Regions from separate parts of the Pseudoalteromonas sp. OFAV1 genome, predicted to be linked through region 3. Evidence: predicted binding sites of a transcription regulator. Region 3 holds the regulator's gene; each other region holds the start of a gene.
What was found. The regulator NrdR, encoded in region 3, represses ribonucleotide reductase genes. The targets are predictions, from matches to a motif close to AAACACNANATNTNGTGTTT.

Region 1: the regulator NrdR is predicted to act here: its motif matches at 1,996-2,015, upstream of nrdA (class 1a ribonucleoside-diphosphate reductase subunit alpha).
Region 2: the regulator NrdR is predicted to act here: its motif matches at 2,469-2,488, upstream of nrdA (class 1a ribonucleoside-diphosphate reductase subunit alpha).

The regions. Positions count from the first base shown of each region.
Region 1 is NZ_JAKGBG010000014.1:89,898-94,384, reverse strand. Features, by position in the region: gene ubiG (bifunctional 2-polyprenyl-6-hydroxyphenol methylase/3-demethylubiquinol 3-O-methyltransferase UbiG) at 1-468, shown strand, start outside; gene L1267_RS10270 (HAD family hydrolase) at 468-1,142, shown strand; gene nrdA (class 1a ribonucleoside-diphosphate reductase subunit alpha) at 2,119-4,404, shown strand; gene nrdB (class Ia ribonucleoside-diphosphate reductase subunit beta) at 4,475-4,487, shown strand, end outside.
Region 2 is NZ_JAKGBG010000019.1:39,698-44,184, reverse strand. Features, by position in the region: gene L1267_RS12410 (hypothetical protein) at 1-8, shown strand, start outside; gene nrdA (class 1a ribonucleoside-diphosphate reductase subunit alpha) at 101-2,377, opposite strand; gene L1267_RS12400 (GNAT family N-acetyltransferase) at 2,610-3,263, opposite strand; gene L1267_RS12395 (hypothetical protein) at 3,811-4,068, opposite strand; gene L1267_RS12390 (hypothetical protein) at 4,311-4,487, opposite strand, start outside.
Region 3 is NZ_JAKGBG010000001.1:227,560-232,046, reverse strand. Features, by position in the region: gene ribBA (bifunctional 3,4-dihydroxy-2-butanone-4-phosphate synthase/GTP cyclohydrolase II) at 1-511, opposite strand, end outside; gene L1267_RS01055 (riboflavin synthase) at 554-1,207, opposite strand; gene ribD (bifunctional diaminohydroxyphosphoribosylaminopyrimidine deaminase/5-amino-6-(5-phosphoribosylamino)uracil reductase RibD) at 1,212-2,351, opposite strand; gene nrdR (transcriptional regulator NrdR) at 2,354-2,803, opposite strand; gene glyA (serine hydroxymethyltransferase) at 2,911-4,167, opposite strand; gene L1267_RS01035 (hypothetical protein) at 4,459-4,487, shown strand, end outside.

The DNA.
Region 1 (4,487 bases), on a different contig from region 3:
GGCCAAGAGCCACTCACCGTTGCTAAGTTACACAGTTTAGAAACGGGTGTGCCTGTTGACTATATAAAAGTACCAGCAGAACAGTTTGCGGCTGAGCACCCTGCTCGCTTTGACGTTATTACTTGTATGGAAATGCTTGAGCATGTTCCAGATCCTGCGTCTATTATTCGTGCTGTAGCAGAACTTGCTAAACCGGGCGCCGATGTCTTCTTTTCAACACTAAACAAAACACCAAAGGCCTACTTGTTTGCCATTGTGGGTGCAGAAAAGCTTTTAAAAATGGTGCCTGAAGGTACCCATGACCATAAAAAGTTTATCAAACCTGCACAACTTATTGCCTGGGCTGAAGAAGCGGGATTAAAAGTAAGAGCCAGCACAGGCCTGAACTATAACCCGTTCTCTAAGCAGTACAGTTTAAATGATGATGTAAGTGTTAATTACATCCTGCACTTTGAGAAATTAGCCTAATGAGTGGTGTAAACGCACCCTCTATCGATTTTGATGCTTTTATTTTTGATCTCGATGGTACGCTCCTTGATACCGCCGATGATCTGGGTCATGCATTAAATCGCGTATTAGCCGATGCAGATATCGCCCCAGTCGCTGAGCATATTTATCGTCCCGCAGCTTCAAACGGAGCCAATGCACTTTTAGAGGTTGGTTTTGGTGATAAGTGGCCTGATGTAGAACAACTGGCTTTACGACAACAGTTACTCGATTATTACGCTGATGATATTGCCGTTCACAGTAAATGCTTCAACGGCATCGAGCAGCTTTTAATTGCACTTGAGCAAAACAATATTAAGTGGGGCATTATGACCAATAAGCCCGGCTTTTTAACTGAGCCCTTAGTACAAGCGATCCCATCTTTAAGTAATGCTCAAGCCGTTGTCAGTGGCGATACATTAGCTGTTTCGAAACCATCACCGGATCCACTGTTACATACAGCTGAGATCTTAGATGTTGATCCAACTCGTTGTTTGTATATCGGTGATGCTGAGCGAGATATTCAAGCTGCAAAAGCAGCTAATATGTACAGTGCAACGGCGCTTTGGGGTTACATACCGAGTGTTGACGCTGCGCTTGGCTGGCAGGCAGATTTTAATTGGCATTCGCCAATTGATGGCTTTAACCATATATAGTGTTATTTATTATCTAAAACACCATATATTGTGATCTGATTCGCTTTTGAACATTCTTTGATGATAAAAAATCAGATGAAATTATAGTTTAAGAAATGTAAATTTTCTGGATCTTGAGTTGATTTCTACAAATTTCGTCGTCTGTGAATGTTCAAAGGTTAATGATTACTAACACAATGCGCATATCCAATAGTTATCCACAAAATGGGGCAATTCTATCCCTTGCCAAATAGGATCCTTGGCTCTATCTTGATGATAACGCTGAACAAACAAGTTTGATTTAGTGGAGGGACTGACACCGCATCTGCAAAATACGGTGTCAGTAAAACGCTTGCTGTCGAAGCAACAAAGCGCACTACATACAAATTGAGCGTATCTCATATGTTTCTACTCGGCAAGTATACATCTGAATATTTGGATAATTCATATGAAAATTAGAATTACTATCGAGATACCAAGCTATGTGTTACTAAAAGCACTTACTTTAGTTAGTATCATAATGATCTAATATGTTTCTGGGCTGTTAACTCAGCCCATTACTAATGAGGTAATAAAATAATCAAATTTCTGAAATCAATATATAGTGTTATTTATTATCTAAAACACCATATATTGTGATCTGATTCACTTTTGAACATTCTTTGATGATAAAAAAATCAGTCGAAATTTATTTTTTAAAACGGTAAATTTTCTGGATCTTGAGTTGATTTCTACAAATTTCGTCGTCTGTGAATGTTCAAAGGTTAATGGTCACTAACACAATGCGCTTATCCAATAGTTATCCACAAAATGGGGCAATTCTATCCCTTGCAAAACAGCGCAGACCACACTATCTTGTGATCTGCAATTTAAACAACACCAGATATTGTGGCTAAATGTTATTCAATTAGCTGCATATAGTGTTTAATAATAATAATTACATAAAGAATACCTTTGTCTTTACAACTAAAATTTCCCAAGGAATACAGGCAAAACTATGAACCAACAGCTATCTGTAAGCAAACGTGACGGCCGTAAAGAGTCACTCGATCTAGATAAGATCCATCGCGTAATCGCTTGGGCCGCAGAAGGTCTGAATAATGTGTCTGTCTCACAAGTTGAATTAAAATCACACATTCAATTTTATGATGGCATTCGCACCGACGACATTCATGAAACAATCATCAAAGCGGCAGCGGATCAAATCTCAAAAGATACGCCAGATTATCAATACCTAGCTGCTCGCTTAGCTGTATTCCACTTGCGTAAAAAAGCGTATGGCCAATTTGAGCCACCACGTTTATATGATCACATTACAAAATTAGTTGAAGACAAACGTTACGATCAGCATTTACTTGTCGACTACACAGAGCAAGAAATCGATGAGTTAGACTCATATATTGATCATAATCGTGATTTAAACTTCAGCTACGCTGCTGTAAAGCAACTTGAAGGTAAATACCTAGTTCAAAACCGTGTTACTGGCGAAATTTACGAAAGTGCACAGTTTTTATATATTTTAGTTGCTGCAAGCTTATTCTCTGATTATCCAAAAGAGACACGTCTTGATTACATCAAGCGTTTTTATGATGCAGTGTCTACATTTAAGATTTCATTACCTACACCAATTATGGCAGGTGTGCGTACACCAACACGTCAATTCAGCTCATGTGTATTGATTGAATGTGGTGATAGCCTTGATTCTATTAATGCGACATCGTCTGCGATTGTTAAATATGTTTCGCAACGTGCAGGTATTGGTATTAACGCGGGCCGTATTCGTGCCCTTGGTAGCCCTATTCGCAACGGCGAAGCGTACCACACAGGTTGTATTCCGTTTTATAAACACTTCCAAACAGCGGTTAAAAGCTGTTCACAAGGTGGTGTTCGTGGCGGTGCAGCAACGTTGTTCTACCCACTTTGGCACTTAGAAGTTGAAAATCTTCTTGTCCTTAAGAACAACCGTGGTGTTGAAGACAACCGTGTACGTCATCTTGACTACGGTGTCCAGTTCAACAAATTAATGTATAGCCGTTTAATCAAAGACGATTACATCACATTGTTCAGCCCGTCAGATGTACCGGGTCTATATGATGCATTCTTTGAAGACCAAGCGAAGTTTGATGAGCTATATGTTAAGTACGAACAAGACGAGTCAATTCGTAAAAAGCGTATTAAAGCAATTGAGTTATTCTCAATGTTTGCTCAAGAGCGTGCAAGCACTGGTCGCATTTACTTACAAAACGTTGACCACTGTAATACACACAGCCCGTTTATCTCGACTGTGGCGCCAATTCGTCAATCTAACCTATGTTTAGAAATCGCATTACCAACTAAGCCACTTAGCAATGTAATGGATGAAGAAGGTGAAATTGCACTTTGTACGCTATCTGCATTTAACTTAGGTGCGATTGAGTCGCTTGATGAGTTAGAAGAACTTGCTGAACTTGCAGTACGTGCCCTTGATAACTTACTTGATTTCCAAGACTACCCTGTTCCTGCGGCTAAAAACGCAACGATGGGTCGTCGTACGCTGGGTATAGGTGTAATTAACTTCGCATACTACCTTGCTAAAAACGGTAAACGTTATTCTGATGGTAGTGCTAATGCCTTAACTCACAAAACGTTTGAAGCAATTCAATATTACCTAATGAAAGCATCAAACGAGTTAGCGAAAGAACGCGGTGCGTGTCCTAAATTTAACGAGACAACGTATTCTCAAGGCATCATGCCGACAGATACTTACAAGCGTGACCTAGATCAGTTCTGTAATGAGCCACTTCATTTAGATTGGGATTCATTACGTGCGAGCATTAAAGAGCACGGTATGCGTAACTCTACGCTATCTGCATTGATGCCATCAGAGACATCATCACAAATCTCTAACGCAACAAATGGTATTGAGCCACCACGTGGTCATATCAGCGTTAAAGCAAGTAAAGATGGTATCTTAAAGCAAGTAGTTCCAGATTATGAAAACCTGAAAGACAACTATGAGCTACTGTGGGATATTCCATCAAACGATGGTTACCTACAGCTTGTTGGTATTATGCAAAAATTCGTTGACCAAACGATTTCTGCAAACACTAATTATGATCCATCTAAGTACGAAGGCGGTAAAGTACCTATGAAGGTGCTATTAAAAGACCTACTGACTGCTTATAAACTTGGTGTGAAGACCTTGTACTACCACAACACACGTGACGGTGCATCGGATGCTCAAGATGAGCTAACACCAGAGGTAGAAGATGACGGTTGTGCAGGCGGCGCTTGTAAAATCTAATTAAATTAATAACATAACAAAAGCGGGCTCATTTGCCCGCTTTGTCCTGACTGTTTTTTGAGAAATCACTATGTCATATACAA
Region 2 (4,487 bases), on a different contig from region 3:
AAAATTAGATAAAATTGTATTAAGACATTAAGTAAAAAAATAGCCAAACATAACGTTTGGCTATTCTGTTTAAAATTTATTTTTCGATAAGCAAAGAACCTTAAATTTTACATGCTCCTTGACATCCATCGTCGCTTTCTTCGACAACAGTTTCTGGAGTATCGACACCAGCACCATCTCGAGTGTTGTGGTAATAGAAGGTTTTAACTCCATGCTGGTAACCAAATATGAGATCTGAAATAATTAGCTTAAGCGGAACCTTATTAGACTCAAATTTAGAAGGGTCGTAATTAGTATTAGCTGATATCGTTTGGTCAACAAATTTTTGCATAATAGCAACAAGCGAAATGTAACCTTTATTGTCTGGGATATCCCATAATGTTTCATATTGGTGTCTAAGATTTTTAATATCTGGAACAACTTGTTTCAGGATTCCATCTTTACTTGCCTTAACAGATACTAGACCTCTTGGCGGCTCAATGCCATTGGTTGCATTAGAAATTTGTGATGAAGTTTCAGATGGCATTAAGGCTGATAGAGTTGAATTTCTCATGCCGTATTTAAGAATTTCTTCTCGTAACGTCTCCCAATCCAGTTTCAAATTATTACTAACTAATTCATCAACTTTCTTAGAATATGTATCAATTGGCAAGATGCCCTGTGAGTATGTGGTTTCGTTAAATAACTCACATGCACCTTTCTCTTTGGCAAGATTAACTGAAGCTTTCATTAAATAGAATTGAATAGCTTCAAAGATATCATGGGTTAGTTGATTTCCTGATCCATCTGAATATTTTAATCCATGTTTAGCTAGTTTATAAGCATAGTTAACAACACCGATACCTAGAGTTCTTCTTAATAAAGCTGCTTTTTCTGCTGCCTTAATAGGGTAACTTTGATAATCTAATAAGTTGTCGAGGGCGGTAACTGCTAGTTCGGATAATTCTTCAAACTCGTCAAGGCTCTCAATTGCGCCTAAGTTAAATGCTGATAGCGTACATAGTGCAATTTCACCATCTGTATCATCCACATTAGTGAGAGGCTTGCTTGGTAAAGCAATTTCTAAACAAAGATTACTTTGTTGAATTGGAGCAACTGAAGAAATGAAAGGGCTATGAATATTACAGTGATCTACATTTTGTAGATAGATACGACCAGTGCTAGCACGTTCTTGGGCAAATAGACTGAATAATTCGATTGCCTTAACCTGTTTTTTTCTAATGTTAGGATCGTTTTCGTATTTAATGTAAAGCTCTTCAAACTTTTCTTGATCACTAAAAAAGCTGTCATATAAGTTGGGTACATCTGAAGGGCTAAATAAAGTTATGCTCTGACCTTTGATTAATCTTTGGTACATGACTTTATTGAATTGAACTCCGTAATCAAGATGTCTAGCTCTATTTTCTTCAACACCTCTGTTATTTTTTAAAACAAGTAAGTTCTCTACTTCTAGGTGCCATAAAGGATAGAATAGTGTCGCAGCTCCCCCACGAACACCTCCTTGCGAGCATGATTTAACAGCTGTTTGAAAGTGTTTAATGAATGGAATAATGCCTGTATGCAGGGCTTCACCACCACGAATTTCACTACCTAGCGCTCTAATCTTACCTACATTTAAACCTATACCAGCACGTTGACTTACATATTTAACGATTGATGATGCTGATGCGTTAATGCTATCTAACGAGTCGTCAGTATTAATTAAGGTGCAAGAACTGAATTGTCTAGTCGGGGTGCGAACACCGGCCATTATTGGTGTAGGTAGTGAAATTTTAAATTTTGATGTAGCGTCATAAAAACGCTTTACGTAATCTAAACGTTTTACTTTGCATTTAGTTACAGAATAAAGGCAAGCAGAAACTAACATATATAAGAACTGGGCTGATTCGTAAATTTGACCAGTAACTCTGTTTTGTACTAAATACTTGCCTTCTAATTGTTTAACTGCGGCATAGCTAAAATTAAGGTCACGATCATGATTGATGTAATTACCTAATTCATTTAGTTCTGATTCAGAATAGTCTTCGAGGATATGTTTGTCATATTTGCCGCTTTCTACGAGCTTCTTGATGTGCGTATAGAAATCAGGCGGAGTGAACTCGCCAAATGCTTTTTTACGTAAGTGGAAAATAGCAAGTCGGGCAGCTAAGAACTGATAATCTGGCGATTCTACAGAGATTAGATCAGCCGCAGATTTGATAATTGTTTCATGAATGCCTGATGTTGTAATTCCATCAAAAAATTGAAGTTGTGCTTTTAGCTCGATTTGTGAAACTGATACGTTATCTAAGCCTTCTGCTGCCCAAGTTAAAACTCTATGAATCTTATCAAGATCCAAAGCTTCTTTTTTGCCGCTTCTTTTTGTAACTAATAACATAATAAACCTTACTTTATTTATAGAATGAATTAGAGATTTAAGTGTACCATAAATTAAAGAAATGTCTATATATGTATATTTCAGTAGCGACAAACACAATATATAGTATTAGTGATTCAAAGACGAGCGATTTTGATAGTTTGATTGTAGCTATAAGGCTGTTTGGAGCTTTATTTGAAATTTAAGCCAAAAAAAATGCCTTGTTAATACAGGCATTTTCAGTGCGTTCTGGTTAAAAAAATGATAATTCATCTTCTGTGTTGTTTTTTATTTTAATTATAGGTTTGGATAAGCTTAGTTTTTGTCTATTGAGTTCATTAATTATTACATCTCTACTATCAAGCTTTATTTCGGTTGCGATTGCGTCAGGTATTGGTTCATTTAAAAGTATGTGATTTAATCGTTTAACAGCTCTGAAAGGAGGAAATCCACCAGCCATAACTGCAATAGAAAAGCTTTCTCGAAACATTGGTGCTACTGTCTTCTCCGAACATACAAAAAAGCCATCATAACGACGACCAAGCTTTTGCATGCCTTTGTCGAATTGCGTAGCTAATTCGACAGATAATTTACGAGCTATGCCATTACCTCGGTATTCCTCTTTAGTAAATACAGAAAAATATCTATCTGAATACAACTCAAACTGTTCTGATTTGAGGTGACCACCTTGATTTTCAAATGGAGGTATTACGATCATGGCAAGAGCGACAGGTTTGTTGTCGATTAGTGCCATGCTGTACTGAATATCTCTATGGTATTCAGAAGATAAGAATTTTAGGCCCCGTTCGGATATTGTTTTATTTAGTCCGTCATCTCTATAAAGCTTATTTTGCAGAATTGTGTTAGCGAACTCTTGTATTGTAGTCTTGCCAGATTTTATTTCCATAACACTTCTTATTGTTCTTATTAAGTATGACTTATTGTAACATAAAAAGATAAAATTAAAAAGTAAATTTTTAATTATTATTTGATTTGACTAATGATAGGATTGTATGAATTTCTTGTTTTAGAGGCTTTTATTATGGTTTATATGTATATCTCATTTTTGTTCGTTCTATTTGCATTTTATGCTTTAGATAAGAAGTACAGTGATTCTCTATATGGAGAAAAGTTGGATTATACGTTTGCGGAGATTAAGGTCACTTTAGTAATCTTTATGGTTGCAGCGTGTAGTGTAATCTATAGCAATATAGAGCCAGACTTTACAGCGCTAATGGGATTTAAAGTGCTATTCCATTCGCTATTTGTGGTAAGAATTTGTGCCGGGATGCATATAGTTAAGAATCAGTTGGTACATGGCACAGTATTCAAGAATGGACTCAAGTTAATTATCAGAGAAGTAGGGTGCATACTACCAATTTTAGCATTGTTCTATTTGCTCTTTATCTGATTTTTGATAGGTGAGTCATGCATTGACTCACCTTTGTAAGTAATTATGCGCTGTAGTAACCGGCATCAGGTGAAAATCGTCTTAAAACCTGTGGGACAATAGAGTACCCGTTATCTTCAAGAAACTCATCATTAGCTAACTGTTCGTCCGAAAGAGATAGTAGGAACTCTTCGTCATTATCAGCGCAATAAGCCTCAAAGTCATCATTTGCTGTAGGTAGGACACTTAGTTCTAAAGAGTCCTCATTTAGGATCCAGTGAGCATTCATAACAGCTTCGTTAAAAGTTTCCAGATCGTTCATGTCAGTATTTAATTTCATATCCGTATCCCTTTGTTGTTTTAATTAATTATACCACCAGCAAAAATAATTGCAACAAAAAAAGATATAGATTTGATAGTATAATCTCTAATTGTTAGCTGTGCCGCAGTTATTATTGTTTGGTAAAATGTGCGCCGACATATTTATGATAGAGATTGGGAATAAGTATTATCAGACCTGCCAGAAAAGTTGGCCCAGTAATTGTTCGTCTGGGCCATTGACTATCAAATACTGATCTTAGAACAATTATTTTTTCGCTGAAGCAGTTCTTTAATTTCTTTAATACTGCCAGCAATATCTCTCATTTCACCAAGAGGCTTACCATTACGATACATATTGTTGATATCGAACGATAGTTGCTCAGCTTCTTTTATCTCAGGGTTATCAATTGTAGGGCCTAT
Region 3 (4,487 bases):
TGCCATCGGCATTTAAGATTTCAACGATCACAGACGAAGGCTCAAGACCCGCTAAACGAGCTAAATCACAACCGGCTTCGGTATGACCTGCGCGTGTTAACACGCCACCTGGTTGCGCCATAATTGGGAAAATATGCCCAGGTTGTACGATATCGCTCGGCACGGCACCTTTGGCAATAGCTGCTTGAACTGTACGTGCTCGGTCAGCTGCTGAAATACCTGTCGTTACGCCTTTCGCTGCTTCAATCGACATAGTGAAGTTAGTTGAAAAAGCAGCACCGTTATTTTTAACCATTAACGGCAAATCTAACTGCTGGCAACGCTCTTGCGTCATCGTTAAACAAATTAAACCACGACCGTGTGTTGCCATAAAATTGATAGCATCAGCACTGATATGCTCTGCTGCGATGATTAAATCGCCTTCATTTTCTCTGTCTTCATCGTCCATTAAAATAACCATTTTACCGGCTTTAATGTCATCGATAATTTCTTGCGCGCTGTGTAGATTCATAATGTGCCCATGAGAGTATGATTAATAGTGACGTATCTTTGCTTATTTAATAAAACCAGCTTGTGCTAACAAGCTCATTGATATGTCTGAACGGGAAGGTTGTTCGGCCCCTTTTATTAGGCGCTCTAAATAGCGAGCAATCTGGTCAACTTCTAGGTTCACCTGAGTACCCACTTGAAATTCTGCAATCGTTGTTTGCTCTGCGGTATGCGGAACAATAGTCAACTTAAAGCGGTTTTGCTCGACCTCGTTGACCGTTAAACTAATACCATCAATACATACCGAACCTTTGTAAGGAATGTACTTCATTAAATCATTGTCAGTACTTAGCCAGTACTCTGTTGCACGAGCATTAGGACTGATACTTTCTACAGTCGCAATACCATCAACATGACCAGATACTAAATGCCCACCTAAGCGAGAAAGTGGTTGCATGGCTTTTTCAAGGTTAACTGTTTGACCTTTTTTATAGTGAGCAAAGCCCGTTAAGCTGATTGTTTCGTTTGATAAGTCAGCACTAAAACCATCGCTATGTTTAGCGACAACCGTCAAACACACACCATTGGTGGCAATACTGTCACCGAGCTTAACGTCTTTCATATCCAAATTAGTGCTTTGAATACGAATAGCTAGGTCACCTTGCTTTTGTGTTAGTTCAACAATTTTACCTGTTGCTTCAATAATTCCAGTAAACATAGTGCTACTCTTTATTTTCAATGTGTGTGGCTTGCTTTGCTTTTGTCGCTGTTAAGCGAATATCGTCGCCAATCATCACTGTATCAGTAAAGGTCAGTTCAGTGATATCACTCATCATGGTAACTTCTGCAAAGTTTAGTAAGCTTTTGCCCATATCACCTATTAACTTAGGGGCAATATAAACAATGTATTCATCAATTAAATCTTGCTCAGCAAATGCACCGGCAAGGGTCGCACCTGCTTCGAGCCAAATATGGTTAAATTGCAGCTCAGCAAGACGCTTTAAAACCGCTGATAGATCAACTTTATTATTAACTGCTGGTACAACTTCGTGTTTAACAAAGTGAGGCCATTGATACTGTTTATCAAGCGATGTAGTGAAAATAATCACCGGACTTTCAATGCTAAATAATGCAAGTTCAGGCGTTAACCTATTTTGTGAATCAATAATCACACGGGTAGGTTGACGCAAAGGCAGTGACGTTGGCATATCAAATGGCAGCTCATCAATGCGTACATTAAGTTTGGCATTATCGGTCATAACCGTATCTGCACCAGTGAGTACCACGCAACTTTGGGCACGAAATGCTTGCACATCTTGGCGCGCTTTAGGCCCTGTAATCCACTTACTTTGGCCATTATTTAGCGCAGTTTTACCGTCTAAACTGCAAGCCATTTTACAAATCACATATGGCAACCCAGTTTCCATGCGCTTTAAAAAGCCTTTGTTTAAATCGCGCGCTTGTTGTTCAAGTAAACCTGATGCTACAGCGATACCTGCATCAGCTAAAATCTGTAGACCGCGACCACTCACCGCTGGGTTTGGGTCGACCATGGCAGCTATAACTTTGCTAACACCCGCAGCTTTTAAACCTTCGGCACAAGGCGGTGTGCGTCCATAATGACTACAAGGTTCTAAAGTCACATATGCGGTGGCACCTTTTGCATTGTCGCCAGCCACTGCCAGAGCATTAACTTCAGCATGGCCCTGCCCTGCTAGTTGATGAAATCCTTCACCGACTATTTCGCCATCTTTAACCAGTACACAGCCAACATTAGGGTTTGGTGTTGTAGTAAAACGACCTTGTTTAGCAAGCTCTATGGCACGTGCCATATAAGCCGTATCAAGTTCTGTGAATGACATAGTTAATCACCTAAACGAGCGATTTCTTCACCAAACTCGCGAATATCTTCAAAAGAACGGTAAACTGATGCAAAGCGAACATAAGCCACTTTATCTAGTTTTTTTAGTGACTCCATAATGCACTCACCAATTAAATGGCTAGAAATTTCACGTTCACCCGTGGCACGAAGCTGAGATTTAATAATGTTGACCACTTCATCGACCTGCTCTGTGCTGACAGGGCGTTTTTCTAGCGCACGATGCAAGCCATTGAGTAATTTGTCTTCATTAAATGGTTCACGACTACCGTCTTGCTTTATGACTCTTGGCATCACAAGTTCTGCGCCTTCAAAGGTGGTAAAACGTTCGTGACATTCATTACATTCACGTCGACGCCTAACCTGGTGGCCGCCGCCAACAAGTCGAGAATCAATTACTTTAGTATCTTTTGCGGTGCAAAAAGGACAATGCATAGAGTTCAGCTTCCGTTTATTAAAAACAAAAAAGGCCGCTTATTAAGCGGCCTTTATAATAGCAAAAAACAACGCTATTGTTATCTTAATTACGGTTCAACCAATAATTAAGCGTAAACTGGTAATTTTTTACAGATAGCTTTAACTTTCTCTTTTACTTCAGCTTGTACAGACTCATCATTGATGTTGTCTAGTACGTCACAGATCCAGCCAGCAAGCTCTTTTGACTCTGCTTCTTTGAAACCACGGCGAGTAATAGCCGGAGAACCAATACGAAGACCAGACGTTACGAACGGTGAACGTGGGTCATTCGGAACTGAGTTCTTGTTTACAGTGATGTTAGCGTTACCTAGTGCAGCGTCAGCATCTTTACCTGTGATATCTTTATCGATTAGGTCAAGAAGGAATAAGTGGTTGTCTGTTTTACCAGAAACAACTTTGTAGCCACGCTCTTGAAGAACTTCAACCATAGCTTGAGCGTTCTTTACCACTTGAGCTTGGTACGCTTTAAATTCTGGTTGTAATGCTTCTTTGAAAGCAACTGCTTTAGCAGCGATGATGTGGCATAAAGGACCACCTTGACCGCCAGGGAATACTGCGCTGTTTAGCTTTTTGTAGATTTCTTCATCACCACATGCAGAAACGATTAGACCGCCACGAGGGCCCGCTAATGTTTTGTGAGTTGTCGTAGTAACAACGTGTGCGTGAGGGATTGGGCTTGGGTATACACCCGCTGCGATAAGACCAGCAACGTGAGCCATATCTACGAATAAGTAGGCACCAACTTTGTCAGCGATTTCACGGAATTTAGCCCAATCAACGATACCTGAGTATGCTGAGAAACCAGCGATGATCATTTTTGGTTTGTGCTCTAATGCTAGCGCTTCAACTTGAGCGTAATCAATTTCGCCTGTTTCGTCATTTAGGCCGTATTGAATTGCATTGTACGTTTTACCAGAAAAGTTAACGTGTGAACCGTGAGTTAAGTGACCACCATGAGCTAAGCTCATACCTAGTACTGTATCATGCGGCTGAAGAAGTGCTTGGAAAACAGCTGCGTTTGCTTGTGAACCCGCATGCGGTTGAACGTTAGCGTAATCAGTACCGAATAATTCATTAGCACGGTCAATTGCTAGCTGCTCAACAACATCAACATGTTCACAACCGCCATAGTAACGTTTGCCTGGGTAACCTTCAGCATATTTGTTGGTAAGCTGAGAACCCTGCGCTTCAAGTACGCGTGGGCTACAGTAGTTTTCAGACGCGATCAGTTCGATGTGCTCTTCTTGACGAGCCGTCTCTTTAGTGATGGCTGCAAATAACTCTGGATCGAAATCCGAAATATTCATGCTACGTTCTAACATGGGGTCTCCTAAGGCAACGTGTATGGTATTTTTTGAAGGCTATATTGTACGCTTAAAACGCACTTTTGCCTATCTTGTAAAGATGAACATATTTAAACAGGGATTGAATTTATTTCACAGTGTTTTAATAATGATATTTTTTTATTGATACATAATAAAAATTTATAAATTTAAAACATTACATATATTTTTAAAATATGATTTAGCGTAAAAAGTTCATCATGCGTTTGCATATGGGCACAATGAAACTAAGCTTGTAATACAAACCCAGATCAAGGATGTTTTGAGTCAATGTTAGCCAAGCCCATTTATGAACTTGT